Lacibacter sediminis: one gene and its partner. The protein of the gene in region 2 interacts with the protein of the main gene of each other region in a pairwise test. Links are inferred from orthologs where the notes say so. Each region holds a gene or a part of one and is shown on either strand. Other genes may lie near its edges. The genes, in order: ruvC and ruvA.

The links.
Region 1: the proteins of ruvA (region 2) and ruvC interact in binary tests that used the Escherichia coli proteins (3 or more experiments, as listed by UniProt). The link is inferred for Lacibacter sediminis from one-to-one orthologs.

The regions. Positions count from the first base shown.
Region 1 is NZ_CP060007.1:4,318,388-4,335,104, reverse strand. What follows is about bases 5,886-8,751. They hold ruvC (crossover junction endodeoxyribonuclease RuvC), read right to left. Parts: upstream 7,669-8,751; coding sequence 7,102-7,668; downstream 5,886-7,101. Other genes in these bases: H4075_RS18420 (DUF3108 domain-containing protein), read left to right, coding at 8,689-8,751; H4075_RS18425 (lysylphosphatidylglycerol synthase domain-containing protein), read left to right, coding at 7,787-8,692; H4075_RS18435 (hypothetical protein), read left to right, coding at 6,605-6,997; H4075_RS18440 (HIT family protein), read left to right, coding at 6,204-6,608; greA (transcription elongation factor GreA), read left to right, coding at 5,886-6,004. Also shown: 4-hydroxythreonine-4-phosphate dehydrogenase PdxA, read right to left, coding at 1-292; H4075_RS18470 (hypothetical protein), read left to right, coding at 523-933; H4075_RS18465 (T9SS type A sorting domain-containing protein), read left to right, coding at 997-2,961; 16S rRNA (adenine(1518)-N(6)/adenine(1519)-N(6))-dimethyltransferase RsmA, read left to right, coding at 3,019-3,774; H4075_RS18455 (NAD(P)-dependent oxidoreductase), read left to right, coding at 3,827-4,750; H4075_RS18450 (DUF2911 domain-containing protein), read right to left, coding at 4,751-5,296; more of greA, read left to right, coding at 5,534-5,885; more of H4075_RS18420, read left to right, coding at 8,752-9,498; H4075_RS18415 (MBL fold metallo-hydrolase), read right to left, coding at 9,582-10,442; H4075_RS18410 (MFS transporter), read right to left, coding at 10,439-11,734; H4075_RS18405 (undecaprenyl-diphosphate phosphatase), read right to left, coding at 11,798-12,619; H4075_RS18400 (DUF3098 domain-containing protein), read right to left, coding at 12,733-12,969; H4075_RS18395 (cell division protein FtsX), read right to left, coding at 13,074-14,012; H4075_RS18390 (C39 family peptidase), read left to right, coding at 14,141-14,725; H4075_RS18385 (hypothetical protein), read left to right, coding at 14,774-15,451; H4075_RS18380 (leucine--tRNA ligase), read left to right, coding at 15,645-16,717.
Region 2 is NZ_CP060007.1:925,857-942,696, reverse strand. The notes cover bases 7,580-10,568. They hold ruvA (Holliday junction branch migration protein RuvA), read right to left. Parts: upstream 9,372-10,568; coding sequence 8,787-9,371; downstream 7,580-8,786. Other genes in these bases: H4075_RS04125 (beta-ketoacyl-ACP synthase III), read left to right, coding at 9,561-10,568; sov (T9SS outer membrane translocon Sov/SprA), read right to left, coding at 7,580-8,747. Also shown: H4075_RS04145 (enoyl-ACP reductase FabI), read right to left, coding at 91-906; H4075_RS04140 (GNAT family N-acetyltransferase), read left to right, coding at 1,092-1,370; more of sov, read right to left, coding at 1,467-7,579; H4075_RS04120 (Kelch repeat-containing protein), read right to left, coding at 10,668-12,656; H4075_RS04115 (DUF1569 domain-containing protein), read left to right, coding at 12,789-13,235; H4075_RS04110 (GrpB family protein), read left to right, coding at 13,257-13,796; H4075_RS04105 (DinB family protein), read right to left, coding at 13,811-14,305; H4075_RS04100 (trans-sulfuration enzyme family protein), read left to right, coding at 14,411-15,538; H4075_RS04095 (serine hydrolase), read left to right, coding at 15,596-16,840. UniProt on the Escherichia coli protein: The RuvA-RuvB-RuvC complex processes Holliday junction (HJ) DNA during genetic recombination and DNA repair.

The DNA of each region.
Region 1 (16,717 bases), 3.4 Mb from region 2 along the record:
CAACATCTGTTAATTGCCCCGGAGTAATGCTCACTTCATCTTCCCAGCAACTGAACACATTCACTGTTTTAGGGCTCAAACGCTGGAAATCCCTTACTGCCTGGTAATTGAAATTGCCATCGCTCACGGATTTTTTATAGAAATTGATGCTTTTGTTCGATGCAAAGACAACCGGTGTGCATAGCTCTGTAAGCCTGCTGTCAATCAGGGTTTTAATAATAATTTCGATGCCAATTCCGTTCAGGTCGCCACAGCTGAAGCCAATAACTGGTTTTTGTTCGGGTTGCGTCATAAAGTAAACTGTATTGCTTACAAATGTAGTGGATTGTTTGTTTTAGAAAGCCATTGCTAAGCGTTTGAAAAACAGGCTGTTTCAGCCATTGCAACTTTTCTGCGTGAATCAATTGCAGAATTTACGGTGTTTTCGTGGGAAAAAAAGGTGAGGTGCTAAGTGGAAATTCATGGCTGATTTTTAGGATATGAGTGCAGGCGTTTCTAATTTGTGTCAAAATCGTAATCCCCATGAAAACAATTATTATGGTTGCAGCGCTTGCGCTGTCTTTCAGCACATCACAGGCTAATGATTGCCTCGTTTCAAGCAAACCATTTATTGCAAAAGCAAAGCCAGTGGCTGCACAGGGTTTTGGATACTTCCGAATCCATCGTATAGCCAATGATGTTGCGCTTAACTGGTCAGTAACTAATCCCGGATCTGTTACACGTTTTTCAGTTGAACGTTCATTCGATGCAGGCTTCAGTTTTGCAGAAACGCTTGAAGAAGTTGAATGTTCTTCAGCTAATCCATCTTACAAATACAGGGACTGTACTACTTTTCCTGGCTATTTGTATTACAGGGTTGCAGCTCATTATGCAGATGGTTCTACAGAATATTCACCTGTGGAAATGATCCGCATTGTTAGCCGCAGAGGCTAAAATTATTGACAAGGCTGTATAGCGTTACAGTATACAGCCTTGTTTCATTTAAATCCGTTACTTATGAAACAACTTTTACTCAGTTTGTTTCTCGTCCTTGCCCTAACTAACCAAACATTAACTGCCCAGATTACAACAGCTCAGATTAAAGCAAGATTTGGTGTGGAGGCTGATTTGAGAAGCAATTTTTATAACGGCTTTTTGCAGGTTGGTAACGATGACTGGTTTAGCCAGAATAACATCGTTGGATTAGGTGTAGGTGAATTTATAATTGATACAACCGGTGCTGCAGCAATATTGGCTGCATACAATTCTCAACCGGCTACAAGAAACTATCCCTTTTTCCGTAACATGCGTTACCCGCAGTTTCATGTGTTAAATGGAATGTTACTGATAGACGGTATTTTCATTCGTGACCATCACGGCGATGATTCAACAATCTTTGCATCTGGTAGTAATAAGAACGGGATGAACCCGAATACTTGGACAACACCTGTATCGCAGAGCGTGCCTGATAAGAATGAAATTCTTGATATGTTCATGCATGTACGTAGAGATGGAGACGGTACAGAAACAAACGATTCACTTTGGCTGTTTGGCGGAGTGTCTATTGAAAACACGACCGGTAACCGTTATTTTGATTTTGAAATGTACCAAACCGACATTTATTATGATAAACCCAATTTGAATTTCAAGGGCTATGGACCTGATGATGGTCATACTTCCTGGAAATTTGATGCATCGGGAAATATTTTAAGCGCAGGGGATATTATTCTAACGGCCGAGTACAGCAGTTCTAACCTAAGTATGGTTGAAGCAAGGATTTGGGTACATAAAGATGCCTTACTCATAACACCGACAGCTTTTAACTGGGCTGGTACATTTGATGGTGCCAGTGCAGGTGCAACATATGGCTATGCTGGCATTACACCCAAAACAGCCGGAGCTTTCTATAATGGTTTGCAAAGTGTGAACAGTACATGGGCAGGCCCATTTAAACTGGTATTGGGTAGCCAGACCGTTGTTGATACATACACGGCCAGACAGTTTATGGAATTCTCCGTAAACCTTAGCAAACTTGGTCTTGATCCATTGGTGAGAGAAGGTGATGTGTGTGGCTTACCATTCAGAAGAATATTAGTGAAATCAAGAGCATCTACTTCATTTACGGCAGAGTTGAAAGACTTCGTAGGGCCTTTCAGTTTTTTCCGTGCGCCAAGTGCTCAGATAGAAACTGATTTTCCTGTTCTTTGTCCGAGTGGTGTTGCCGAAGTGTATGTAACCAATCCATTAACAACATCAGTATATAACTGGACAACTATCGGTGGTAACATTGTCGGTCCGACATCAGGCGATCGTATTACCGCAAGTATGGCAGGTACTTATATTGTAAGCCAAACCTTAATGGATAGTTGCGGAACCGTTTATGCAACCGATACTGTTACCATTACACAATACGCCGCCTGTGAGGTGCTTGCGGGTAAACCTTATAACTTCAACGCAAAACTGCAAGGCAAATCAGGTATGATCAGTTGGAACAGTGATAGTGAAGAAGGGATTGCTTATTTCCAGGTAGAACGTAGTGCAAATGGTACTGATTACACTTCTGTAGGCAACCGAATTTCGCCCCGCAGCGGTGGTGCTTATTCTGAACTGGATGACCTTGTTAACTTCCGATCTACCGAAGTATTTTATCGATTAAAATATGTTGGCTCAGGCGGACAGGTATTTTATACAAACGCAATACGATTATTTATTCGCCGTAATAACGGGTTTGAATTAGTCGTGTCGCCTAACCCTGCAACTAATCTTTTCCGGATAAACTTTACATCGGATAGAAATCAAACAGCTGAGATCAATATTACAAACAGTGTTGGATCGGCTGTGTACAGGAGCATAGAGCAGGTAAACGTAGGCATAAATGAGTGGATGATCACTGAGCCTGCAAAATGGAGTCCTGGTCAATATGTAATTCAATGTAAAGTGGGGGATGAAATATTCAGGAAACGGATCATTGTTTCACATTAAATCAATTCAACTGCCCCCCGTTAAAATCGGGGGGCTTTTTTCTGCTACTTTTGCAGCGTGCAATACACGCTCAAAAAATCCTTAGGCCAGCACTTTCTAAAAGACGAATCAATTTCAAAAAGAATTGTGGAAGCTGTTATGGATGAACATCCGCAGCATTTGGTGGAAGTAGGTCCCGGTGCCGGTGCCATCACCAAATATTTTTTGCAATACCCTGATCTTGATTTTAAAGCTGTGGAACTCGATGCTGAAAAGATCACTTATCTCGAACATACATTTCCGGCGATCAAAGGAAAATTGCTGCATCAAAGTTTTTTGGATGCTGAATGTCCTTTTACGGAACGGTTTATGATAGTAGGTAACTTCCCTTACAATATTTCATCTCAGATCTTATTTAAAGTATTGGATTGGAAAGAACAGGTGGATTGTGTGGTAGGGATGTTTCAGAAAGAAGTGGCACAACGTGTTGCATCCAAACCGGGATCAAAAGCGTATGGTATATTGAGTATTTTGGTACAGGCTTATTTTGATGTGGAGTATTTGTTTGATGTGGATGAACAGGCATTTAATCCTCCGCCAAAAGTGAAGAGTGGTGTTATAAAGCTGAAACCGATCAAAGCAATTCCTTTGATGCAAAGTGAACAGAAGTTCAAATTGCTTGTTAAGACTGCCTTCAATCAACGGAGAAAAATGTTACGTAACGGCGTCAAAGGATTGTTTGATCCGGAAGAATTGAAAGATGAATTGTTCAATAAACGGGCAGAACAACTTTCGGTAGATGATTTTGCAGCGCTTACATTCAGGATGAGATAGATCAGCAGGTGGCCATTATAAAAAATTACAATCAACAGCAGAGAATAAAAAAGTGAAAGTTATCATTACAGCCAAGTGTCATGATTACCTGCAGGAAAAACTGCGGGAGGGAGGGTATGAAGTAATTTATGCGCCAACAATCACATACGAAGAGTTAGCACTTCAAATAGAAGATGTTGCAGGACTCGTGGTTTCAACACGGGTGAAAATTGATGCGGCTTTACTTGAGCATGCAAAAAAAATGATCTGGATTGGAAGACTTGGCAGCGGATTGGAATTGATTGATGTGCCTTTTGCCGAAAGCAAAGGCATCAAAGTATTAAGCAGCCCTGAAGGCAACTGTGATGCGGTGGGAGAACACACATTGGCTATGTTGCTGAACCTGATGAATAAGATCAGCCACAGTTTTGAAGAGGTAAAGCAACATCAATGGTTGCGTGATGAAAATCGTGGCGTTGAATTAAATGGAAAGACCGTTGGTATCATTGGCTTTGGGCATACGGGCCGTGCATTTGCAAAAAAACTTCGTGGATTTGATGTAACCATTCTTGCTCATGATAAATATCAATTCGAGTTTGGTGGCGAACAGGTAAAAGAAGCTTCTCTTGAACAGGTGCTTCGTTACAGCGATGTGATCAGTTTACATTTACCACTTACCAACGAAACCTATCATTATGCAGACACTGCTTTTTTTGAGGCAGCAAAACAACGTCCATTTTTTTTAAATACATCACGTGGTAAAGTGCATGGCACCGTTGCTATAACTGATGCATTGAAAAGAGGATTGATCGCAGGTGCCGGTTTAGATGTACAGGAGAATGAAAAACTTCAAACTTATACTGAAAGTGAGCAACAACAATTTGATTGGCTGGCTGCACAACCTAATGTGATCTTAACGCCGCATATTGCCGGTTACACACATGAAGCATTTTATAAAATGAGTAAAGTGCTGGCCGATAAATTAGGATTGCAGTAATCAGTTGACGATTTTTACCGGTACATCTATTCTCACTTTATCCCAACCAATACTGATCTTATTATTTCCCACAAAATATTGCAACCGCTCCAGGGGTTGTGCAAGTGCAACAGGTTTTACTTTTAAACGGATGACATCATCTTTCGCATCATAATCATCAGCAAGGTGCTGGTTATAATTCTTGTTGATTATAAAGATCCATTCTGTTTTTGAAGGAATGGTGAAAATGGCATAGGTACCTGCAGGAATGGTTTTATTACCAATGCGAAATGCTTTACTGATCTCAATGTTGGTGGCTGAATGTGCGCCGGTTACCCAAACTTCATCAAGCGGTACCACACCGCCCCAGATAATACGTCCACGAACACCTGGTGAATAGTAATTGATACGTACATTGGCCGTGCCTATTTTCCCTATAGCTGCTGATCGGATACTTTTTTTAGTAGTATCTTTTTTGGCGTTTGGGTTATAGTTGATGTTTTTTTCCTGGGTACGACCGGTAAATGCAGCAAAGCACAATACGAGTATGACAGCAATTTTTTTCATGAATAAGTTTGCCAAAAATAGGGAAAGCAGGAGGTTTATCTACATTACAGATTTTCAAATTATTATTCTAGCTCCGGCCAGCTGTTAAAGCTTTCCCATGGGGTTGATTAAAAGCAAACAACTGTTCCCTGTTTCAAAAAAAGGTTCTATTTTTGCTCTTTAACAAAACATGCAACGCTTCAAACTCAATTGAGGCGTTGTTATTTTTTTGTATAACCGTAAAGACAAGGAGGAACCATGAGCGTTCAATATGTTACTAAAGAAACACTGGAAAGATTGCAGGCCGAGTTACAACACATGCGTGGGGTAGAACGACCAGCTGCATCAAGAGCAATTGCAGAAGCACGTGAAAAAGGCGATTTGAAAGAGAATGCTGAATATGATGCAGCCAAGGAAGCGCAGGGTATGCTGGAGGCAAAGATCAGTCAGCTTGAAGGTGTGCTTGCCACTGCACGTGTGTTGGATGAAAGTACCATTGATACAAGTCGTGTTGCTATATTAACCAAAGTGACCATCACCAATTTAGCGACCAAGAAAAAACTTACTTACCAGATCGTAAGTGAACAGGAGGCTGATCTGAAAGCTGGTAAAATATCAGTTACATCACCTATAGGTAAAGGATTACTTGGCAAAGAAGTGGGCGAAGTGGCCGAGGTGCAGGTGCCTGCTGGTATTGTAAAATTTAAAGTAGAAGAGATCTTTGTTTAAAGAAGCTACTCGCTGCAAGCTTTGCGTGTTTGTATTGAAGTTTAATGATTAGCAAAGTGTAGAAGTTTTGGCGAGTGTCGAGAAGCGAGGGGCGTGAAGCTATAAGTCTTCTTTGTTTGTCACTACCTTTATCGGGATGAAATATGGATCATCATTGCAACGTGTCTTCTTTTATCTTCGTTCAAAATTAGTTGGCGGCATGAGTATTTTTTCAAAGATTATAGCAGGCGAAATACCATCGTATAAAATTGCAGAGAATGACCGTTTCTATGCTTTTCTTGATATTTTTCCATTGGCTGAAGGTCATACACTGGTTGTTCCTAAGAAAGAAGTAGATAAGATTTTTGATGTGGACGATGCTGATCTTGCTGAGCTCTTGCTTTTTGCAAAACCAATTGCCAAAGCAATAGAGGCTTCATTCAAATGCGATCGTGTAGGTATTGCAACCATTGGATTAGAAGTGCCGCATGCGCATTTGCACCTTGTGCCGATCAACAGTGCAGATGATCTCAATTTTACCAGACCAAAACTGAAGTTAACCGAAGAGCAAATGAAAGCTGCTCAACAAAAAATACTGCAACATTTAAATAAGCAATCAGCATGACCCAGGTACAGTACGATCAGTATGGCTATAAACGTAAGAAGGGAAAGAAAGCACCACGTCCGCAATTGATCACTATTCTTTGTGTGATTCTCTTTGCATGGGGGCTTGGTGAAATTGTATATTCCTATACCGGTAATACTGCCTTGAACAAAAGTGGTATTGACACATTGTATCCCGCAGTAAATGCATTAATGATGGTATTCAGTTTTGTTGCGCTGAGTGGCACATGGAGTATGGAAAAATGGGGCCCCATTAGTTTTGTTATTGTGGTAACACTGAAACTGGCGGTTGATCTTCTGTTCGGACACTTCAACCCGCTTTATCTACTGGCTTATGTTCCTGCTGCCATTTTCTTACTGGCACTTAAGAAAATGCGGAAGACAGATTAAGTGCTGATGAATTTATGATGTAGGATTTATGATGGCTGATTTATGATGACGATGCTTGAATCTTGTGTCTTGTTCCTTGTTCCTTCTTCCATGTGCCGTATCCCTTATTTGACTTTTACTCTTCCCGGATTCTGTTTAATAAAATCTTCCCAGCCTTTTACTTTCCCGGCTGTTTTCAACAAGGGTTTATTGGTTTGAAAGTGATGACAAAGAGCTACTGATAATGCATCAGTCGCATCAAAATATTTTGGTTTGGCTTTAAAGTCGAGGTAATGCTGAAGCATTTTCCAAACCTGTTCCTTATCGGCATTTCCATTTCCTGTTACAGCTTGTTTTACTTTCTTAGGCGAATATTCGGTAACTGATAAACCGGCATTCATGGCAGTAGCAATGGCTACACCTTGCGCTCTTCCCAATTTGAGCATACTCTGCACGTTTTTGCCAAAAAAAGGAGCTTCAATAGCAAAATCGGTAGGCTTATGCGTTTCAATCACCTCTTTCACTTTTTCGTGGATGAGTTGTAAACGGATGTACACGTCTTTGTGTTTGGTAAGTTTCAGCACATCCATTTCAATTAAATGCAGTTGCTGTTGGCGAACGCCAATCAAACCATAACCCATAATAACAGTACCGGGATCGATGCCTAAAATGATTTTCGAAAAACTTTGCAAGGAGCAGGTTAATTTTGACCAAAATAAACAGAAACTGAACAGGAAATTCAAAATCTTTATCAATTACTTTCTGGGCCCTATACTTTTTGTGTGGATTAGCATATCCTTATACAACCAAGTGAAGCAACAACCCGACTTACCACGGGCATGGCAGCAGATAAAACAGGCCTTTATTGGTAATGAAAGCTGGAAGTTGTGGTTATCTGTTTTATTGATGCCGGTTAATTGGGGCCTGGAAACATGGAAATGGTATTTGCTGGTGAATAAGTTTCAACCGTTATCGTTTCAAAAAGCATTTGAATCTGTGTTGAGTGGATTATCGCTGGCGGTGAATACGCCCAATCGTATTGGTGAATATGGCGGAAGAGTAGTGTACCTGAAGCCTGATTTCAGATTGAAAGGAGTGGCACTTACCCTTGTAACAAGTGTTGGACAGTTACTGATCACATTGGTTTGCGGCTTTATTGCCTTACTGATCCTGAAACCCCGGCTACACGATGTGCAGCTTGGTGGTACACATTTATCAGGCATATTGCTGCAGGTATTGACTTGGTCGGTATTATTTTTTATCGGGTTAACAGGACTCTTTTTTTTCAGAATACAGATGCTAGCGAAAGCACTGCAATGGATACCGGGTTTAAAAGAAAAGTTATCGTTTGCAAACGTGCTGGATGGCTTGCAAAACAGAACGTATCTTGTAATATTATTCTATTCGTTTTTACGTTTTGTAGTTTTTGCGTTACAGTATGTGTTGATATGGCAGGCACTGCAGGTTGATATTCCGTGGTGGGAGGGTTTCTGGAGTGTGGCACTGATCTTTTTGATCATGGCAATTGTACCGGGGTTCGCTATTGCTGATGTGGGTATCCGTGGAGCTGTGGCGCTTAGTATTGTGAGTGTGTTCAGTGCAAACAGTATTGCTGTTCTTGCAGGCACGGCTGGTATCTGGTTATTGAATCTTGTAGTACCGGCGTTGATCGGTAGTTTGTTGTTATTGACGATAAAAATATTTAAGGAACGATGAAGATCACTGCAATTCTGTTTTCAGTAGTACTGCTTTCATTTGCACCTGTTTCCACGCAACCGGAAACAAGTGACGAATTTTGCGCCAGCGTCCGGAATTTTGCCTGGCAAAATGGAGAGACCATCAACTACCAGGTGTATTACACATTAGCGGGTGTTTATGTAGCCGGTGGCAATGCCGATTTCCATATTAATCTTGAACGCTATAACGGGAAACCTGTTTATCATCTTATTGGAGAAGGGAAAACAACTTCATTCTTTGATGGTTTTTTTAAGGTGAGGGATAAGTATGAAAGTTTTATTGATACTTCTACTTTGCAACCTTACAAGTTTGTACGTAATATTTTAGAAGGCGATTTCAAGAAATTCGAAACAGTTACATTTAATCAACAGGGCAATACTGCCACATCGCAAGGTGGCACATTTAAAACGCCTGATTGTGTGCAGGATGTATTGAGTGCTATTTATTATTCCCGCAATATTGATTTCAACAAATACAAACCCGGCGACAGAATTCCGTTCAATATGTTTATTGATGATAAGACCTATGGTTTGTACATCCGCTATCTCGGTAAAGAAAAAGTAAAGACCAAGTATGGCAAGTTCAATGCTATCAAGTTTAAGCCGCTGCTGATCGAAGGAACTATTTTTAAAGGTGGTGAAAAGATGACGGTGTGGGTGAGTGATGACGCCAACCGTATACCCGTTCGTATTGAAAGCCCCATTTCAGTTGGCAGTATAAAAGTGGATATGATGGGCTACAAAAACACACGTCATAAGTTGACCGGGTTGATCAGCACGAGATAGTGCAGCCGGTAGTTGATAGTGGATAGTTGTGAGTGGCTATCCGATGTTGCTGAAACTTTGCCTCTTTGCGTAAAACTATTTTCTTAAATCTCATCCAGCCGAAACGACTCTTTCATTCGCACACCCTTTTCTGTTTGTTGCAAGCTGCAGCACTCGATCGTTGGATCATGTTCAAAGAATAAGATGTAATCGTTCTCTATAGCTTCTGTCAGGAAAGATTTTTTTTCGTTCAACGTAGTAAGCGGAAACATATCATACGCCATTACATATGGGATAGGAATATGTGCGGCAGCAGGTAACAGATCAGCCATGTACACAATGGTCTTGCCGTTGTAGTTGATCTGCGGCAACATCATACTTTCGGTATGACCATTTACAAAACGCACCGACATATTTTCATTAAATTCAGAAGAAGATAACTGATGAAACTGCGATTCACCCGGCAGAATAAATTTCAACTGCCCGCTTTCTTCAATCGGCAGAATATTTTCTTTTAAAAAGGAAGCTTTCTCTCGGTCATTTGGTTTTGTGGCCCATTCCCAATGTTGTTCATTGCTCCAGAATGTTGCATTCTTAAACGCAGGCACTAATTTATCTCCATCACGTTTTATAGAACCACCACAATGATCGAAATGCAGATGCGTAAGAAACACATCTGTGATATCATCTTTACTGAAACCATGTTTGGCCAACGACTTATCTAACGTATCATCACCATGCAAATAATAATGACCAAGGAATTTTTCGTCCTGTTTATCACCAATGCCATTATCAATTAAGATCAACCTGTTGCCATCTTCTATCAGTAAACAACGCATGGCCCAGCTGCAGAGATTATTTTCATCAGCAGGATTCAGTTTGTTCCACATCACTTTCGGCACTACACCAAACATAGCACCACCATCTAATTTAAAATTACCCGTATTGATCGAATAGAGTTTCATAACAGCTTTGTTTGTTCTTTCCTTTGTGTATACAAGGTATGTAAGAGAAACAGCAGACCAAGCACAAAGAAAATGATGAGCACTAAAATGGAATTACGCATGTCTTTTGTGAGGCCTTCAATTATGCCGAAGGAGAACAGGCCAATGACAATTGCAAACTTTTCTGTTACATCATAAAAACTAAAGAACGATGCCGTGTCTTTTGTTTGAGGCATCAACTTGGCATAAGTAGCTCGGCTCAATGCCTGGATACCACCCATGACCAATCCAACAAACGAGGCCACAATATAAAAATGCATTTCAGTTTGAATATAGTAACCGCCAATACATGCACACACCCATAGCAACACGGTAAAGATGAGCACACGTATGTTGCCAAACTTTCCAGACAACCTCGACATAAGCAGTGCGCCAACAATTGCTACTACCTGCAGTAACACCGCTGTGATGATCAATTTTACATTTTCAAGATTCAGGATCTTAATACCAAAATCAATGGCAACGAGTAATACAGTTTGTACACCCATGCTGTAAAAAAAGAAAGCTGTTAAAAAGCGTTTCAGCACCGGCATTTTGATAACCTGTTTCCACACAAGTTGTAATTCATGAAACCCATTCACCAATACATGTTTCTTGAGTTTACGTTCGCTTTTATCACTGCGGTTCGGTAAACGGCTGAAAGGAATTTGTGCAAAGACAACCCACCAAACACCCACAAGCAGGAAAGTGATTTTTAATGGAAGTGATGGGTCTTCTTTCATAAATACTACCAATGCAAAACCAACCATCTGCAATAACACACTGCCGATATAGCCCATGGTAAATCCTTTTGCGCTGATGCGGTCCATATCTTCTTCCGCAGCAATTTCCGGGAGGTATGAATTATAAAATACCTGTGAGCCATAAAAGCCAATGCCTGCAAACATGAAGCACACCAAACCAAGCATCACATTGTTCTTATCAAAGAAGAACATGAGCGAACAACTGATTGCGCCTAAATAGCAGAAGAAACGCATGAAGTTCTTCTTATTCCCTTTGTAATCGGCAATAGATGAAAGAATAGGCGATAGTAATGCGATCAGTAAAAAACCAGTTGCTAACACGTAATCTTTCAATTCTGTATTCACAAAATTTCTACCGAACAACTTGATACCGTCGGGGAAATTTTTGATGCCTGTTACAGCGGCATAATAAGCAGGAAAGAAAGTGGTGGTGATCACCAGGTTGTAAACACTGTTGGCCCAATCGTACATGGCCCAGCCGTTTACAATTTTTTTTGAAGCAGTCTGCATACAGATGGTTTTTGGTTGGCAGGAAAGACTGCCTGTATGAAAATAGGATAATTAAACGAAATGCTATTTCAGGTAGCCCGTCATAAACAGGATGAGCAGGATAATGCCCGCAATAATTCGGTACCAGCCAAACAAACGGAATCCATGCTTCTGTAAAAAGCCGATAAAGAATTTAATGGCCAGCATCGCCACCACAAAAGCAACTACGTTACCAATAATAAAAGCCTGTGTGTATTGAGTTGAAGAAAGAATAAGATCATAACCCTTTACATCAACACCATTTTCATTCCAGTCTTTCAGGAATAACGAATAGCCTGTTGCTGCTGCCATGGTTGGCACTGCAAGAAAGAAAGAGAATTCAGCAGCCAACGGTCGTGTAAGTTTTTGCTGCATACCACCGATGATGCTGGCAGCACTACGACTTACACCCGGTATCATCGCCACACATTGCCACAAACCAATCATGAATGCTTTGCCAAATGAGATTTCTTTTTCTTCGCTGATGGTATGTTGCTTAAACACATTATCAATGAACAACAAAATAATACCCCCAATCAATAATGTAATAGAAACTGTTAACGGACTTTCCAGCAGCTCATCTATCTGATCACTGAATAAAAAACCAAGCAGCAATGCAGGTATTACTGCAACAATCAGTTTTGCATAAAACTCCCAGCGTTTAAAATCGAAAAACTTTTTCCAATACAACACAACAACACTTAAGATGGCACCAAGCTGTATTGCAACAGTAAACAGTTTGGTGAAATTATCAGCAGGTACATTCATTAGCCGCTCAGCAAGGATCATGTGGCCGGTGGAAGAAACAGGAAGATATTCCGTTAAACCTTCCACAATGGCAATGATGATGGATTCAATTGTATTCACACAACTAATTTGAAAATTTGAAAATGAGGTTAAATTGAAAACGAAAAAGCCAATTCAAAAATTCGAAATCAATTTTCAAATTTTTGAATTGGCTCATCTTCAAATTATATTGCTTAGTCTTTTGGTTTTTTCATGATGGCATAGATCTCAATAATCAAACCACCAATGATGAGGAGCGGAGCCAAAGTAATACGACGGAAGCTGTACACTTCGTCTTTATTAAACACATTTGGATCGGCACTTTTGCCACCAATCATCAACAGAAAACCAAGAATGATCACGGCAGCACCAATGGCCATCCACTTGTAATTCTCTTTGGTAAAAATGGTTGCTATTTTTTTCTGGCTCATAGTCTTGTTTTGAGGGATGCAATATAAGGAAAAGCTGTTAGTCGATAGCCGATAGTCATTAGCCGGTAGTTTTTACTAGCCACTAACCACTATCGGCTAACGGCTTAATATAACTCGTCTAGTTTCATACGTAAATACTTCATCACACTGCGATGCGTGCTGTAAAGCGAAATGCCCACACCAATCGCAATAATGGAACCGAATAGAATGAGGTAGATCTTTGGATCACGCAGCGCCTTCATATCCGGAATATAGCTTTCAGCCCAGGTAATAACCGCCCAAATGGCTGCAATGGCAATGCCCGAACTGATGAGTCCATTGATAATCGCCCTAACATTCATGGGTTTTGCAATAAAGCCTCGGGTAGCGCCCACCATCTGCATGGTTTTAATCAGAAAACGGTTGCTGAACATGGCCAGTCGAATGGTGGTATCAATCGATACGATCACAATGGCGCTCAGCAAAATAGCCACGATCAGTAAAACAATACCCACTTTCTGTGCCCTATCGTTAAGCGTTGTTACCAGGGCTTCGGGGTATTGTACCTCGCTGATCACACCGGGGAAACGGGTCATCAGGTCGGCTGTAATTTTATCAAGACTGTCTTTCTGCACATAGTCCGACTTAGCATAAAAGTCAACACTTTCGGGCAAAGGATTTTCGTCGAGGATCTTATCCCAGCTCTCATTGCCGTCTTTATTATAAATTTCCTTCGCCATTTCTTTGTTGATGTAGGCCGAAGATTTTACGTAAGGCTGTGCTGCCACATATGAGGTTAAACTATCGATCGATTTTTTATTGGTCGTACTCAGCCATGCATGAAACTGTATGTTTTCACGCAGGGTGGTACCCACTTTCTGAAAATTTAAGAAGATCCATCCTAAAACACCGAGGATGAAGAGCACCAGTGCCACACCAATAATACTGTAGAGGTATGATGGTTTAGAACGTTTCATTGATGCTTTGTTCGGTTGTTGCGCCATGCCTTGTTGATTTAATGTAAGTTCTGTTGTGACTGTTTTATCACTTTGAAACAGTGACAAAAATAGCGTATTTAAGAGTAATACTACGAACAGGGTATTGTAACGGACGTGAAGTGTTTCTATTTTTATATGATTAGTTTGTTATATAAGTTTTAACAAACACATCTAATCATTTAAAACATGTTAACATGAAAAAACACACTCACCTGATGGCATTGGGCCTGTTCATTCTCTTTATCAGCAGTTGCTGTAAACCCGAAGTTATTGGTTCGGTAGCTAACACGCTGCGTCCACAACAAACAAACAACTGGTGTTGGGCCGCCACAACACAAATGCTGGCACAGCACGTTGGTATCAGTGTCAATCAATGCGATCTGGCAAATCAACGCTTTGGAAGAACTGATTGTTGTAACAACCAGGGAAGAGCAGCATGCCCTAAAACAGATTCCTGTAACCGTCCCGGCTGGTTAATGCTTACAGAAGTAGGCATGACTTTTTCTGAAACGCAAACAGCACGCTCCTGGGAGGATATGCGTAAGCAGATATACTGCAGCAAAAAACCAATGGGTTATGCTTACGGAACTCCCGGTGTGGTAGGGCATGTTCTTGTCATTAAAGGCTACATTACTGTTGGAACAACCAATTATCTCGTATTAAACGATCCGTGGGCACCATGTGCCGGCGAAGAAAGATTGATTACGTATGAACAATATGCAGACCCTGCCGGTACCGCTACACATTGGAACACATGGTACAATATTGCAAAACCATAATCGTCCGTTGAGATTATCAGTTATCATTCATAATTAAAAAAACAAACAATGAGAACAAGTATCTATATAAAAGTGGCTACCTTACTTATTATCACAACAGTTATTGGTTGTAAAGATCAGAAGCAAGGAATGAGCCAGAGCGCACCAAAATATTATGCAACAGAAAACGAAGCGATTGATAAAGCAAAGAGCGATTTGCTATCGATCATCAGAACAAGCAAGGGGCTTTCGCTTGGTGTGGATGAAAAGGCATTGCAGGAAGCAAAACCGGGTGCTGCGGTAAAACAATCAAATATTGATTTTGAAAAATTACTTACTGCCGATTCCTCATCTTCATTTGAAGGGATCAAGAAAGGAGAGATGGCAACAATATTCCCATTAGTTGCAGGCGATCGTGTTGTTACCGTTGTGGAGCTGAATAAAGATGAAAAAGGGTGGAGTATTGCGGGGCTCGCCGGCAAATCAATTGCCAATGATCTGAATACCATCAAAACTGTTGTTGGTCCGGATGCAGAGATCAGTGTATATGATATTCCCAACCTGCAGGTAAAGGTATTTGGAGTTAAAAAAGACGGAGCGGAAATATTTTACACAGATTATGGCGGTCAATTCAGTTTGCGGCAGGGAGTTAATGCGAGTCAATTGATGCCTGTTCTGGCTAAAGCGGCACAGGAGTTTCAGCGGCTTTATGGCGATGAGCTCAAAAAACAAAGGCTGGTAAAATAAAGAAACTGCATAGTGGCCCCTTCCATACTTCACGGAAGGGGCTTTCTTTTGGGCCTGTTTCATTACTTTTGTGGCCCGCTAAACAGCTTACTTCTGTTCGGTTTCAGCCAAAAAAATGCTGTATACAAGAGTGTTTACGAGTTATGTTTTGAGATTTAAAGATTAAATAAAAGTCAAGCGATATTTTATAAGCATGGAATACAAGTTCAGAGAAATTGAGAAGAAATGGCAACAGCAATGGATCAATACAAGTGCCTACAAGGTTTCGAACGTAAGTGAGAAACCAAAATTTTATGTGTTGGACATGTTTCCTTACCCAAGCGGTGCAGGGTTGCATGTGGGTCATCCGCTCGGTTATATTGCCAGCGATATTTATTCCCGTTTCAAACGCCTGAAAGGATTTAATGTATTGCATCCGATGGGTTACGATGCATTTGGTTTACCTGCCGAGCAGTATGCGATTGAACATGGCGTACACCCGGCCGTTAGTACCGATCAGAACATTAATAATTTCCGCAGACAGTTAGATAATATTGGTTTCTGTTACGATTGGGATCGTGAAGTGCGCACCTGCGATGCCGGTTATTACAAATGGACACAATGGATCTTCTTACAACTCTTCAATAGTTTTTACAACCGTAAAACAAACAAAGCCGAAAAGATTGAGGTGCTGATTGCAGCTTTTGAAAAAGAAGGTAACGCAACACACCAAATTCCTCATTCCCAATTCCCGATTACTTCATTTACTGCAGAACAGTGGAAAGCTTTTGATGAAAAGACAAAGCAGGATATTCTTATGCAATACCGCCTTGCTTATTGCGGCTATGGCGAAGTGAACTGGTGCGAAGCATTGGGTACTGTTTTAGCGAATGATGAAGTAGTGAATGGTGTGAGTGAACGTGGTGGACATCCGGTGGTGAAAAAGAAATTGCGTCAATGGTATTTGCGTATCACCGAATATGCCGATCGTTTACTGGAAGGTTTGGAGCGTATTGAGTTTAGCGAAAGCATGAAGGAAATGCAAACAAACTGGATTGGGAAATCAAGCGGCGCTGAAATTGATTTTGCAATAAAAAATCATGATCAAAAGTTAAGAGTATACACAACAAGGCCCGATACCATCTTTGGTGTTGACTTTATGGTGATTGCTCCGGAGTTGGATTTAGTTGATCAAATTAAATCTGTTGAGCAAACAACAGCTGTTGATGAATACATTGCTTATGTAAAAAGCCGCAGTGAGCGTGAGCGACAAGCGGAGAAAAAGAT
Region 2 (16,840 bases):
CTTATCAACTTTTCAGAACGCTAACTATTTATTAAGTTGATCAACAAAGTGCATGTTCGTACTTCGCATCTCTTACTTTGTACTTGTGTGTTATTTTTCCATCTGTTCGATTACTTCAGCCGTTACACCGGTAAAGCTGAAACCACCATCATGGAAAAGATTCTGCATCGTTACATAACGTGTAAGATCGCTGAACATTACAGCAATATAATTTGCACAATCTTCTGCAGTGGCATTACCCAGGGGACTCATTTTTTCTGCATAGTTAATGAAACCATCAAATCCTTTTACGCCACTACCTGCAGTTGTTTTTGTAGGCGATTGTGAAATCGTGTTTACACGCACCTTGTTCTTAACAGCATAATGATAGCCAAAGCTGCGGGTAATACTTTCAAGCAATGATTTTGCATCAGCCATTTCATTATAATCAGGAAACACACGTTGTGCAGCAATATAAGTAAGAGCAACCACACTACCCCATTCGTTGATGGCGTCCATATCCCATGCAGTACGTAAAACACGGTGCAGGCTCATTGCAGAAATATCAAGTGTTTTTGTATTCCACTCGTAATTGAGTTCTGTATAATGTTTACCCTTGCGAACGTTCAGACTCATACCAATTGAATGCAGCACAAAATCAACCTTGCCACCAAAATGCTCCATTGATTTTTCAAAGAGATTCTTGAGGTCATCCATATTTGTTACATCAGCTCCAATCACCGGCGCATTACCACAGGCTTCAGCCAGTTTATTGATCTCGCCCATACGCAAAGCAACAGGTGCATTGGTCAAAACGATCTGCGCACCTTCTTCATAACATTTCAACGCCGTTTTCCAGGCAATCGACTTTTCATCCAAAGCACCGAAGATGATGCCCTTTTTCCCTTTCAGTAATTGATGACTCATAATTATTGATTTGGGTTCAAAAGTAAGGAAGATGAAGCAATTGTTGGAAGTACGAAATACGAAGCACTAAATACCCCACGTCAGACCTCCCCGTTGCACAGATGATAAAGCAAGACACAAGCAAAACAACTGCGTTAATGCTAATGTAATTTCTGATAATAACTTTACTTAATTTTATCGCCTTTATGGAAATACTTCAATCAGACGACGGCAAGAAAGGTGCTTTTTATATTGAACAGGATGGCGAACGCCTTGCAGAAATGACATACGTATGGGCAGGCGAAAGCAAATTCATTATCGATCATACCGAAGTAAGTGATAAGCTTGCAGGAAAAGGTGCAGGCAAACAATTAGTAGCAAAAGCTGTTGAATTTGCAAGAGAGAAAGCTGTAAAAATTCTCCCGCTATGTCCTTTTGCTCACAGCGTCTTTAAGAAAACACCTGCATACAGCGATGTGCTTTGATCTTTATCATAAACCAACAGTACAAAAAATATTCTGACAGAAAATAAGATGCCGCTGCTAACGCAACGGCATCTTATTTTATAAAAAATTTCTGATTTATTGTGCCAAACTAATATTGATCTGCAACCCAGCTCTTGTATTGACAACCGGTGGTGGTGTAGCAATGTAACCGATCACTCGTGTTTGTTCAAAGAACAAACGCAATCTTACACGATTGTTGAGTACATAATCGATCGATGGATTGATGGAGAGAATTTTCTGTCCGCCAGTTGGGATGGTATTCCGTTGATCAAGAATATTGTTTGATGTAGCATTATCACGATAAGTCATATCAAAACGGAAGCTGAGATCATTTGATAATGTTTTTGAATCGTTCTTTGTAAATGGCACTTTAAACGGAAGTTTCAATCCACGTTTGCGCCAGCCTGCACCAACTGTAATTTCAACACTTCTTACTTCACTCACCTGGAAATCGATCAAACTTAAACTGATGGTACGACTGCGGCCGTAATCAACTTTAAAGTTGAGCTGATTGGTCATCTGCACATCAATACCGATCAACGGCGAGAACCGTTCACTGATGGTAAGGTTAGGTACAATGAAGAACGGAACAAAGTTGTTCGAGATGGTATCGATGAACGATGGATAACCCAATCCAAAATCATCAGCGTATAAAAGAGCAGAAGTAAAATTATTCATACTCAGGTTACTGCTGTAACCATGTGTAATGCTGAAGTTGGTAAATATCTGATCGAGACCCGGAATTCTCGACAAGCCATTATACGTTAACCGCCAGTTTGGTTTTGGTAAATAACGTTTGAATGGATTATCATTCACACGACGGTTCTTCTGATCGAGCAAACCAACTTTCAATGGATCCTGGTCGGTGTATGCTGCAATAAACGCAGGCACCAAAACATCCTGCGCATAACGACCATAACCTTTATAATAACCATCAGGATTTACCTGGTTACCGCTGTAAGGATTTGCTTTACCCAAACGTTCAGATAATATCTGCCTGTTCTGTTCAAACTGCAGGAACGATTGACCAGGCGTTGTAGCCGAGAATTTCCTGAACATCGTTTGGTAAGAAATAAAGCTGATATCGAAACCACCGCTTGCTAACGGACTCAAATGACCGAAAGTGCCGTTACCTGTAGTGTCTTTAAACAGTTGCGAATAGTTTTTGCTGAACGAACGTGTAAGGTTAAAATCAATGGTGAAATCCCGGAACGGTTCAACAGTTGCTTCAGCTTTCAGCTCCTGCCTGTAACTCTGTGAAAACAGGAAGTTGAAATTGGTATCACGTGTAACCCAACCTTTTCTTGCTGCATCATCAAGCCAGCGGTCATCAGGTTGTTTGCCAAAAATATAACCAAAGCTCGGTGCACCTGAACGCCAGTTTTGTCCGAGGTATTGAGTACTGTCAGTATAACCCGGCAGGCGTGAGTTAAACGATTCGTTGTAATTAAGATTAATACTTTTTACTGAAGTTAATATCTGACCAAAGAATCTTGCAGCTCCACTTGGTTCAAATGTGAGACTCTTGTCTTTCTTCGCTTCCAGCCTGTTCAACCGACGGAATAATTTCGCCACATACTTCTTGCTCTTGCCAACAGTATCTTTTGGATTAAATTTAATATTAGGCGATGCAAGTGTTGGTTTTGCATTCGGATCTTTCTCCGTTTCAAGTGCACGCAAAAATTTTGATTTCTGATACAAGCGAACAAAATCAAGCTGACCTGTAAACACTCTCGTCTGTGAATTTTCAATCGTGTTACCAAGGTTCGCAGCTAAACGTGATGCACCGATCCAATTGTACGTTGTATTATAATTGAATCGTGCAGTTGTCCAATCCAAGGCAGGGATCTTTGCCAATGGCAAGTTATAAGATGCGTTAGCTGTTTGACGATAGATGGTATTACGCCCGCCTTTCAACAGGTTTTTGCGGATGCTGTCTTTCTTCTCTTTTGTATTGATGCGGCCAAACGGTTCATCCACACGTGCATTGTTGGTTGCGCTGAAATCGATATTGATCGAACGTGTGAGATCCCAACGCATATTGTACACACGGTCAAACACAAAATACTTATCGTAGGTCTCCGGAATTTTAAACGGACTTGGAGCCACACCCGGAATCGTTACTTCTCTTGCACGCACCGCACCAAACTGGCGATTGATATCTGCACGGAAACTTAACAGGCTTGGTCTGTAGTTGAAGTTGAAATCTTTAATAATATTCCACCACGGGCTGCGGTACTTGATGAGTTTTTTAAACGGCTCAATAAATTTCGGCTGTGGGGCATAGTTATAACCAAGACCACCATAATGTTTTTCGATCACATCATTTTCAATGAGCGGATTACGCTTTTCTGTTTTCGTATAAGAATAGCTCACATCAAAATTCGAAACATCATAAATTTTTGCAGGCTTCCCGTTGGTTTTATTTTTCCGCATGTTGGTTACATTCACCGTAGTGATGGCAGAAAAATCCTGTGCAATATTCTTAACCGAATCTTTATTCGTTACTGTTTTTAATTTGTCTTTGAACTTTATATCCTGATCATAAGGATCATATTCAGGATTCATAACTGTTTGTGAATAGCTGGCGTAGAACGGAATTTCAAGCCCAGATTTCTTTGGTAATAATTTACCCAGCTGTAATTGGGTAGCCACATCAAACTGATAGAAGAATTCACGGCTACGTTCATTCACTCGCTGTTCAATGGTACCAAATCCTGCACTGCGTGCAGAACCTGAAATAGAAACTGTTCCAAGATCGGCCAGTTGAATATCTACACGACCTGTACCTGCCCATCCACCCTTCTCATCCAAACCACTTAAACGTAATTCATTCACCCACACTTCAGCGCATACAGTTGAATTGGCATCGTTACGGTTATTCTCCACACCAACTAAGAAGCCTTTCACTTCACCAAGATTTGGATTACCCATAACAGCCCAACGAACACCGTTACCTCTGTCTTCTGAATAAACAGAATTCACGCCACCGGTACGACGCAGTTTGAAACGTACCAATTCTTCCAAACTCAGATCAAATTGGTTTGCGCCCGGCCACACCGCACTCGTATCGTTTGGTCCATTACCGGGACGGGGATATGTTCCCCACCTTGTAACTTTTAACGGCATGCGCACTTCATAATAGTTATTGATGAAGTCGGTACCAAACCGGATCACAGCAATTGCCTGGCCATCTTGCAAATTATCTGTTTTACCTCTTGATTCTGCGTGCATGAACATCCGTACACGTTTGTATTGACGCAGATCATGATTGAGTGTTTTAAATACAGCACGGCTGTCACCATCCTGCAGATCACAAACCTGCACACTAAGCGATGATTCGTTCTGCAACAGGTTTACACCATTATTACTTAACTGCTGCACACGTTCAATTCCGGGAGGAATCACATAATTCACCGGAACACGATTATCGTTTTCTTCAACGTTAACAGCTGTAACGTTAAATGAAGTAAGACCTTGGTTTTGTAACGGTTTGTATTGTCCTGTTGTATCAAGATCGAATTGGTAAGAGCGCCACATGTTACGCACCAGTTCCAGTTTACCAAAACGAACAACCAATGAATCATCAAAACCCGTCATGAACATACGCATGAAACGGATCGACTTAAAGTCAGGAATATTTCCCACCTTCTGCTCATATTCTTTAACAGGTATCCTGAAGAGGAACCATGTTTCTTTACGTGAATTACCATCAGCCAGTTTAATATCCACTTCTCTTCTGTCGGCAATATAATTCTGCCCCACCTGCATCAACGGATCATCTTTTGGACGTAACTCTAGATGATACTGGAAATATTCTTCCACTTCATTCAACGTATTATCACGGTTGAGATCTTCGTTATCAGGATACAAAGTTGCAGCAGAGGTGTACTGAATGTCGTTGCTAGCTACAGGGCTGTTTCCCTGTGGGTTATTAAAATCTTTGTAACGGCTAAGGATACTTGCGTTATCAGGCTGATCAACACGGAAGTGTTTGTAGTTATCTGTACTTGGGTCAGCGAGTAATGCTTGGTATGCAGCACCGCCACCAATATTTGTTTGATATTGACTTAAGAAACTGCTGAATACACGAACCTCTGCACTATCTGCTCTTCCATCTAAACCAACATCCTGCTGCGGACGTTCTTCAACAATATTGCTGAATGCCTGTGCTATCTGGATGGGGTTACGTGGTACTCTTGCCCAGTTACTGAAATCTTCACGTGCTGGTGTTTGTGTTGTACTCAATCCATTTTCATAAAACCTGCGACCATCTTTTAAGATATCTTCAGAAATATTACCGAGGTTGAAATACATCTGTCCACCGGTGCTTGTTGGGTTGAGGATGAATGGATCTTGTACCCACATTTCAATAAACTCAATATTGTTTGTTTCGAAATCGATCTGATCGATGGCACGCATAATACCACCCCACCTGTTTCGTGGATTTAATAACTTACCATTTGAAGGATTGATACTACCATTACGTGCATCAAAATTATACGGACCTCTTTGTGTTGGATAAAAAGCAAGATCGAATGTGATCAATTGGTTTTGACCCAGATCAGGTGTTACCTGTGGAAATATTTCCTGCCTGTTTACAAAACGCACACGGGGATCAGATAACTCAGTAAGGTTACCACCTAAAGGATTGTTTGGATCACGACGTTGTTGCAGTACCGGTTCAATATTATACCAGGCAAGTTTTGCACGGTTGTAGCCATACTGCAGATCATCATTTAATGATGCTTCAGGAAATAGTTCAACACCAAAACGATCCTGTGCTTTAAATGGTGTTGATGCAAGCGACCATGCTATGAAAGGGAAACGAAGATCAATACCATTACGTGTTCCTTCAAAGTCATCAATATAAATTAAACCACCTCCGCCTTTCTCAGGACGAATTTGTTTGGCTGTACTTGGAATAATTTGTGCAGCTTCACCATATACATTAATATTTGAAAGCTGTCGTGTAGAATAAAAAGGCAAACCATCTAACCACTTTGTCATACGTTTCCAATCGCTGCGATAGTTTACATCTGCACCGATCATGGTATTGCGGATCGGATCATCACCATAATTCATTTTGGTGAAGAAAGGCCGCTCACCTAAACGCATCACTGCTGCACCAATATTCAGTTGTTTGTTTTGACGCTCGATGGCTTTGTAGTCTAAACGCAGTGCCATGAAGTTTCGGTTCTGCATACCGAACGTAGCGTTATTTTCAAACCCTACATTAATGGGCACACCTGAGTTTACAATTGCCTGGTTGATGATCTTCACCGTACCAAGATTATAATCAACAGTGTAATCAACATTCTCTCTTAACGTTTGTCCACCTGCTGTAACAGTAACTGAGCCCTGTGGCACATTGAATGCACCTAATGGAATATCACCACCGCCACCTGCACTACGTGATGCACCACGGAAAACATAGCGGTTCAATTGTGGCGATTGCTGTGCAACCCATTTAATTGAATCATACAAAGGATAGAATAAATATTTCTGTCGCAGTTCATTTGAATCGACACCACGGAAAATATATTCTAGGTCTTTACCAAACGGTTCAAGCAAAGGAAAGATAACACGGCTGAGTTGTGAGTTGATGGTAAATCCTTCAATATAATCAAATACACCATCGGGCTGCGGATCGTTTTGATTATTGAGTCGATCAAGATTTACTAATTCAATGATTGGTCTTCCTTTTTCTTCACCTTCAGGAATGTATCTTTTTTCACCACCACCCGGTTCCTGGTAAAGAATATTGAGTTTAAAATCTTTCCGTTCCAGCTGACCATAACCAACCGAGTAAACGTTCTTCATCATCAAATCCCAGATCGGTAACAACGGACGTTGTGATGTTGCCTTCAACATTTTCAGGAACAGTACTTTTTGTGTACCACTGTTGTTTGCAGTTGTATCAGGTGTAACATCATTCGAAAATTCACCCACCTGGTACACTTTGCCATTCACGGCATATTGAAAAGCCACACCCAATACTTCATCGGGTTGCAGAATTGTATTGAGTGAAATAAAACCGATCTGTGGATTAAAATAATATTCTTCCGGACGAAGCTTACGTGCAAATGTGCGTTCAAAATCCTGCACGGCTGTTAAACCAAAACTTTGTAAACGGTTTGTGATCAATGCTGCATCTCTTGTTGCAGGATCATTCACCATCCGTTGGTAAAGATCGTTTGCACCATTTTGCGGAAGATCAGATGATGTGAGTGAAAATACATTCGGATTATTGGGTTGTGATTCACCAAGATCCATCAACGCAACAACATTCCTGTTTTCAGTTGTTGAACCTGTGCGGTTGGTGACCCATACTTCCATACGAAGAATTTGAACCGGTGTTGTAACTGCCGGAATATTCTTCATGTTTTTATTATAATTCTTCTTAAAATATTGTGCGAGTAAGAAGTGACGGTTCTCTTCGTATTCATCAGCCTTTACCTGGAACTGCTGCAAACCGGTACCACCTGCTAATTGCACCTGTTGACGATTTGAATTTTGATTTGCTAATACTGCCGTCACGTACAGCTTACCAAACTGAAGTTCAGTTTTCAAACCAAACAATGCAGATGCACCCGGCATTAAAGTACCACGTGCGGGGAATTGAATATTACCAGCTTCAATACGTTTGATAATAGCATCTGTATTACCAACATAATCGAGCTTCAATTGATTTTCGAACTGGAAGTTGGCGAGTGTATTGTACGTAACAGGGAAATTAAGTTTGTCGCCGATCTTAGCATTCAAACCAAAATTGGCATTCATATCAAAATCAAAACCACCATTCTTCCTTGCACGTTCAGGCAAGGTTGGGTTCTTGATATTCTGACCGATATAACCGGCAGTTAATGTAACATCACCCTGCGGACGGATCTCTACCTTTGGAATACCGGTGTTGCTGAATAAACGATTAAAGAAACCCGGTCTTACCTGTAGTTTCGGATCAAGTATTTTACGGTTGAGGTTTAGTGTGGTATTGAGCCTGCGTTGAAAATAATCACGTTCATCCTGTCTGCTTTTGTAAGCCAGCATTTCTTCGAAAGTGAGATAGCTGGGTTTACGATACCAGCTGCGGCCGATCTTTTCGTAGATATAATATCTTTTTGTTGCCGGATCGTATGCAATGGAATCTTTGATGTTTGATGGGCGTTGCAGATCAAACGTATTACGGTTTGGTTCTGTAAAAGCATCACCTCTGCGATCGGTCAATGGAAAACGTAAACCAGGAGTTGTATCTCTCAACGGTGTTTGTGGCAAAGGAATACCGCAGTAACTCACCAATGTGAAGCAGGTCAGTACAATGGTCAGGAGGGCAATTCCAGATATGGTGCGTTGCATCAGGGTCAAGGTCTATAAGCAAATAAGTTTTGATATTGGCTAAAGGCACTTCAATGCAGCCTTTATCAGTTCCTGAACCTCGGTAAACTCCGTACTGTTTTGCCGGGCTTTTTTGATGGCTGACTCTGCTGCATTTCGGGCTATGCCTAAAGCGGTCATAGCTGTTAACGCATCAAGCTCTAAACTATTGTGAGTCAGCGTAGAAATATTCGCTTCCACAGGACTCTTTGCTAATTTGTCACGCAACTCTAAAACGATCCGTTGAGCCGTCTTTTTCCCGATACCTTTTACGCTCTCTAAAAGACCTTCATTTCCTGAAAGAATGGCCCTCACCACTTCATCGGCCTGGAGGGAGGAAAGCATCATCCGGGCAGTGGATGCCCCAACCCCGCTTACGCTGAGCAGGTGTAGGAAAACGTCCTTTTCATGCCTGTCGAAGAAGCCATACAGAATATGGGCATCTTCCCTCACCAGTAAGTGGGTAAATAATGTGCCTTCGTTCAGCGATTGAATTTTGGAATAAGTGTTCAGACTCACCTGTACTTCATAGCCAACACCATGAACATCAATGTGAACAACAGTTGGGGTCTTGAGGGTAAACGCTCCTTTGAGGTATGCAAACATGAAACGAAAATAGAGTTTTTTGGAAAGGGTTGTCAACCTTAGTGAGATAAAGATTGAATTCGCACAATCTTCAAAAGGCAGGCAACCCTCTGTACTTTCCGTTCACAAACAACTGCTTGCAAAGCAAGTCTTATATTTGCACCCTGTAAAGCGGGCCTATGCCTGCATCTCCTTAAATACAAAGCATAAATGAGCAAAAAAATCACTGCAGCCATTACAGCTGTTGCCGGGTGGGTTCCTGAAGACCGGCTTACCAATTTTGATCTTGAGAAAATGGTTGATACCAACGACGAATGGATCCGCACCCGTACCGGTATTTCCGAAAGAAGAATTTTAAAAGGCGAAGGACTTGCTACTTCTGATATGATCGTTCCTGCTGTGCTCGACCTATGCAAAAAGCGTGGCATCGAACCATCAGAAATTGATTGCATGATCGTTGGTACCGTTACTCCTGACATGGTGTTCCCTTCAACTGCCAATGTGGTGTGCGATAAGATCGGTGCTGTAAATGCATGGGGTTTTGATCTGAGTGCAGCCTGCAGCGGATTCCTTTTTTCACTCACAACCGGCGCTACTTATATTGAAAGCGGCCGCTACAAAAAAGTAGTGGTTGTTGGTGCTGATAAAATGAGTGCTATTATCGATTATACCGATCGTAACACCTGTGTGATATTTGGTGATGGTGCAGCCTGTGTCTTGCTCGAACCAAATGAGGAAGGTTACGGTGTGCAAGACAGTATTTTAAAAAGCGATGGTGCTGGTAGAAATTTCCTGAACATGAAAGCCGGTGGTAGTTTGCGCCCTGCATCAATGGAAACCGTTGCCAACCGTGAGCACTTTGCTTACCAGGAAGGACAAACCGTTTTTAAATTCGCAGTAAAAGGCATGGCTGATGTGAGTGCCGAATTATTAGAGCGTAACAATTTAACAGGTGATGATATTGCCTGGCTAGTGCCACACCAAGCCAACCTTCGCATCATTGATGCAACCGCCAACCGTATGGGTTTGCCGAAAGAAAAAGTAATGATCAACATTGAAAAATTTGGTAACACTACTGCAGGTACTATTCCTCTTTGTTTGTGGGAGTGGGAAAATCAATTAAAGAAAGGTGACAACGTTGTGCTTGCTGCATTTGGCGGAGGTTTTACATGGGGTGCTACTTGGATCAAGTGGGCATATGATGGATCAAAGAGTTAAGCATTAAAAAAGAAAAGAAGTTATAAAGAGAAAAGCGGTTGTGGAAGCAGCCGCTTTTTTTATTTGACAGATTCATTTTTTGCAGCAACTCAATAAAAATTAAAACTCCAGTTTCCACACCTGCCTGTGATAAACATCGTTACTTCCAGCAGTACTGATCAGGAAAACACTTCCATTTGCTGAAATAATCATCGGTGCAGTTATTGATTGATCCAATACTCCTATTGACCATGTATCTGTAATTGGATCATAGATGTCGAACTTGTTTTTTGCTTTGCCATTCGCCACAAAAAAGAAGGCTTTGCCATTTAACGTGCCGGAACTAAATGCAGAAAAAGAATTAGGTTGAAACAAACAGGAAAACGAAGTGGAATTGGAAAACGCATCATACATCTCCACTTCATTTGATGTTTTTCCGGCTACTATACCTCCAGCCCAAATCAAATTTCTTGCAAGCAAACCAGACATTCCATATTTAGGCTTACTTAATTGAGAAACAGACCACGAATCAGTTGCAGGATCATAAATATCTATTCTCGAAGTTGGAGTTAATGTTGATTTGCTTGTAACACCTCCTGCAAAATATAATTTGCCTTTTACATTGTTTGCGGTAATTAAATAGCGTGGCTGACCGAAGTTGGTTGTTGTCCATCTTTTACTTCCGGCATCATAGATATCAGCGAAACTACCCCCAACTATTACCAGCTTATTTCCGGAAACCAGTGAAGTTAATAGTCCATCTGCATGAGGCATTTCCATTGTTGACCAGGTGTCTGCTACAGCATCATAAACATCAATACGTGATGTTAACCCAACACTACCCGAAGGAAGAATACCTGTGCCTCCGGCAAAAAATACTTTAGTTCCCATTGCAGCAACTGTCATCCCAGATCTTGCCTGGCTCAGGTTTGCAGCGCTCCATGAGTTTGTTGCTATATCATAAATATTAACAGTGGATGAAAATTTGTTAGGGCCGGGTCCATTTGGAACTGGCGTTCCGCCTGCAAACAATATTTTAGTTCCAACCGCAGCCACTACGCTTACTATTCTTGGATCGCCCAATAATCCCATTGGAATAAGTCGTGCATTAACCAACGGTCTGTTACTATACACCGTATTTACGACAATTGTATCATCATCAATAGCACCATCATTATCAGTAACTCTTAATCTAAACCCATACGAACCCGGCACGAGACCTGTAACTGTTGTAGTTGATGCAGCAGGATTACTTATTAAAGCCGTAAAGCTTTCTGCAACTACTAAAGACCATTGATAAGAAAAAATGGTACCATCAGGATCTCTCGACATTTTCCCATCTAATGTAATAGAAGATGGATCCATACTGCAGGTTTGCAGATTATAGGTGATTGTGATATCATTGCCCGCTTCCGCTATGGGAGATCTATTAGGTGAGATGTTCACCGTTACCCGCATCGTATCTGTGGAAAACAATCCGCCTGCATCAGTAACAGTCAACTCAAAGAGGTAAACACCATTTGTGAGGTCTAATGCTTCTGCTTTGATTGCAACAGGATCTGAAAAAACAGAATTGGGTGGTCCTGAAATTTTTCTCCAGGCATAACCGATTATGTTATTGTCAGGATCTGTTGAACCGCTTCCATCAAGCAATGCCTTGTTTACAGGCAAAGTTATAGTTTGATCTTGCCCGGCTCTTGCGACAGGAGGTCTGTTAGGTGCTGTTGCACTGTCTACAAAAATTTTAACTGTGTCTTTGGCAAACAGGCCTTCGTTGTCCATCACTTTTAATTCAAAACTATACACACCGGGCACCAGCTTTTTGACTGGAGTTACACTTTTCGCTGAGTCTTTTATTGCATAAGAAGCTGGGCCAGCGACTTTTTTCCATGACCATTCTGTTATTCTTCCATCCGGATCAGTAGAAGCACTTCCATCAAGCAAAGTGCTGTCGTTAGGTAATTTGATTGTCTTATCAGCCCCTGCTTTCGCTATCGGTGGTAGGTTCTCTCCTTTGCAATTTTCGCAGGAATATTCCGGCTTGCAGGCAATCTGCAAAACTAAAACCCACACAATTACAATGACTGATAAAAAGAACCCGCCCTTCATTGAATAAACATACAATTTTAAGTGCAGGGAAGCAAGTACACTGCCAGTCATCACAACATTACCCTACTTAAAAATTAAGTTTTAGTTTAGCATCTCCCGAAAAGTTGGTGCCAACCGAATTAAACGATCAAAATGAAAACAGTTTTTGATGCCGCAGTAAGAGATGAATTAGTAAGCCGGATCAATTCTTTAACACTGCAGAACAATGCTCAATGGGGCAAAATGACAGTATCTCAAATGTTGAAGCACTGCATTCTGTGTGATGAGATGTTTTTTGGGAAGCTCTTTATAAAGCGTGTCTTTATTGGACGCCTGTTGGGACCAATGATGCTGAAGAAAGTACTGAAAGATGATCGTGGATTTGGAAGAAACTCGCCAACAAGTCAATTGCTGAAAACCACTGGGCAAAATTGCGACATTGACCTGCATAAAAAAGAATGGATCAGTAATATTGAGCAATTTGCTGTTTACAATAATGCCAACTTCATTCATCCTTTCTTTGGTTTAATGACAAAAGACCAAGTAGGATTGTTTGCTTATAAACATGCCGATCATCATTTAAGGCAATTCGGAGCATAAGTAATAAAGCATCTACAACCAATGCTGTTAAGCGAATACACAACAATCTGGGTTCACGACTTTCAAACAATAAAAATAATACTGCAAGAAGCATTGCAACAACTGCCCGTAACAATTGAACATATTGGCAGCACTGCTGTTCCCGGCTTAGCAGCCAAGCCCATCATTGATATCGACCTTGTTTTTGCAAATTCAGTAAGTTTCGGCGAAATCAAAACAAGGTTAGAACGTATTGGATATTGCCATAACGGCAACCAAGGGATAACAGACAGAGATGTTTTTAAACGAAACGACGCATTACCCAAGCATGCAGTACTGGATAGCATTGTTCACCACCTCTACGTTTGCCCTGTTCATAGTGAAGAATTAAAGCGGCATCTTTTGTTCAGAAATTATTTGCGAACAAATGAAGAGACAAGAAACGAATACCAGCAACTGAAACTTTCGCTTGCAGCGGAAGCTAACCAGGACAGAAAACAGTATGCAGCAATAAAAGAAGAAAAAGCAAAAGCATTTATTGATCAGGTTATCACGAATGCTGCTTTGCAAGGTTTGTTATAAGCGGCCTCTAACTGTTAGACACGGGTGCGGTACCAATGAATAAAATCTGTTGAAGGAATTTCTGTAACTCCTAACTCCCGCATCATGGTAACCAGTTGCCCACGGTGATAGGTGCCATGATTAAACAGATGGTGCAGCACCTGCCAAACTGCTGATCGGAACGAATCACCTTTCATATTTTTGTAATAAAATTCACGTTGCAGATTTTCTTGCGTAGCATTATTCACAAAACGCTCCCAATCACCTGCCTGTTGCAGCAAACCGTTTACTGCTTCTTTCATTGATGGATTGAATTGCTTACTGGGTATCACCATTTGCTGATGGCCTTCCATCCGTTGCCACCAGATACTTTCTGCATCCCATAAATGGAGAACTGTTGCATACAAATTCGGGAAACTGCTTTTCACGATCTGTTGGTGCAGTTGCTCATCCATTTTAAGGATCGTATCAGTAAGCGTTTGATAAGCCCAACGGTTATATGCAGCATAGGCTGAAAGTAATTCTTTCATATCTATATGATTTTGCAGCTCAAATTAATGAATATATCATCTGCATGTCAAATCGCAAAGCACAGATTACGTACATTTATCCACGTAATACAAACACAGCGGCAAATGGAATTTTCAACACGCATCATACACGAAGACAATATTAAAGATGGAAGCGGAGCGGTAATGTCGCCCATTATTTTGTCGACCACATTCGAACGTGGCCAAGATGGCATCAGTTATCCCGGTGGTTTCTTTTATTCAAGATACGATAACCCCAACCGTCACTCACTCGAACAAAAACTGGCAAAGATGGAAAACGGTGCGGGTTGTGTAAGTTTTGCATCGGGACTTGCTGCAGCAACTGTCGTATTTCAAAGTTTAAAAACAGGTGACCATATTGTTTTACCGGATGATACCTATTTCTCAATCCGTACTATTCTTGATACCATGTTCTCCGGTTTCGGTTTATCGTACACGTTAGTTGATATGACTGATCTTGATGCGTTGCGAAAAGCTATTCAGCCCAATACAAAACTGGTGTGGACCGAAACGCCTTCGAATCCATTGATCAAGGTGACCGATCTTGCTGCTGTAGCGGCCATTGCAAAAGAGCATAACTGCTTTACGGTTACTGACAATACATGGGCCACTCCCTACTATACAAAACCAATTGAATTTGGTATTGATATTGTTTTGCATTCAACTACAAAATATCTTGGCGGACACAGTGACATTTTAGGAGGTGCGTTAATATTTGGAGAGAATAATCAACGCTATGAATTTATAAAAGCCTGCCAGAAACTAGGTGGCGCTGTTCCTTCGCCGTATGATTGCTGGTTACTATGCAGAAGTCTTACCACTTTTGTTGCACGTATGCCTATTCATTCAAACAATGCAATGCAACTGGCTGCTTATCTTGAAGCACATCCAAAAATTGACCGTGTACTATATCCGGGTCTTACATCGCATCCGCAACATGAAGTAGCGGCACGACAAATGACAAACGGATTTGGCGGCATGCTTTCCATTCTTGTAAAAGGCGACCGTGCAACAGCATTGCAACTGGCAGATAAGTTACAGTTGTTTACACACGCAACAAGTTTGGGTGGCGTAGAGAGTTTAATTGAGCACCGTAAATCAATTGAAGGCGATCTTTCACCAACACCTGATAACCTGTTGCGTATTTCAGCTGGCATTGAAGATGTGAAAGATCTGATCAATGATTTTGAACAGGCATTACTGTCTATATAAAATTCGTCTGACGGTTTAATAACCGTACCGACGAAATACAAACCAAAACATCGCTACATGAAAAAAATGTTCTTTCTCTGCATTGCAGTAATACTGTTGCAATCAGCAAACGCACAAACAACCGAGAAACGTTTAGCCGGTCTTGACACATTCATCAACCGCATTTTAAAAGAATGGAGTGCAGCTGGTGTAACCGTTGCTGTAGTGGAAAAGAACAAAGTGATCATGACAAGAGGTTTTGGGTATAAGGATTACGAAAACAAAGTGCCGGTTACTGAAAACACATTGTTTGCCATTGGCAGTTGTACAAAAGCATTCACTTCATCACTACTGGCTTTTCCGATGAAAGAAGGCAAGCTTGATCTGGATAAACCCGTTACGCAATACTTACCTGAGCTACGTTTTATTGATGATGAATTGAACAATCATGTAACTGCAAGAGATATGATGAGCCACCGTACCGGTTTGCCACGACACGATCTTGCATGGTATGGTTCACGTACTAAGAGAGACAGCCTGATCTACATCATCCGCTATTTTGAAAAAACGGCTCCGTTGCGGAGAGCATGGCAGTACAATAACTTTATGTTTCTGGCGCAAGGTGTATTGGCAGAAAAATTAAGTGGTAAGAGTTGGGATGTACTAGTGAGAGAACATCTCTTCACGCCATTGAACATGACGGCGTCCAACACATCTATGAACGACCATGTTAAATCTCCTGATTATTCATTTGGTTACAATGAGAAAGATGGAGCAATAACAAAAATGAAATTTATGAACATCGATGGAATCGGACCTGCGGGTTCCATCAACTCCAATGCAAAAGATATGGCCAACTGGGTAATGATGTGGGTGAACGGAGGCAAATTCAATGGTAAAGAAATTCTTCCGGCTGCTTATTACAATCAAGCGATCAGTTCACAAATGGTGACAGGTGCGGGATTGCCTACCAAAGAGCAACCCGATGTATTCCTCAGTAATTACGGCTTTGCGTGGTTTCTTGCAAACTATCGTGGTCATTATCGTGTAGAGCATGGCGGTAATATTGATGGCTTCAGCAGCAGCACTTCTTTTTTCCCAACTGACAGCATTGGCATTTTTGTATCAGTGAATCAAAACGGCTCACCAATCCCGGGTATTATCCGCAATACAATTGCGGATAAATTACTTGGATTGAAATATAAAGACTGGCACCGCACGCAAAAAACAGCCGTTGATAAAGCAAAAGCAGCAGCGAAAGAAAAACTGAAAGCTGACAGTACGCAACGCAAGATGGGTACAAGGCCTACACATGCTATCACC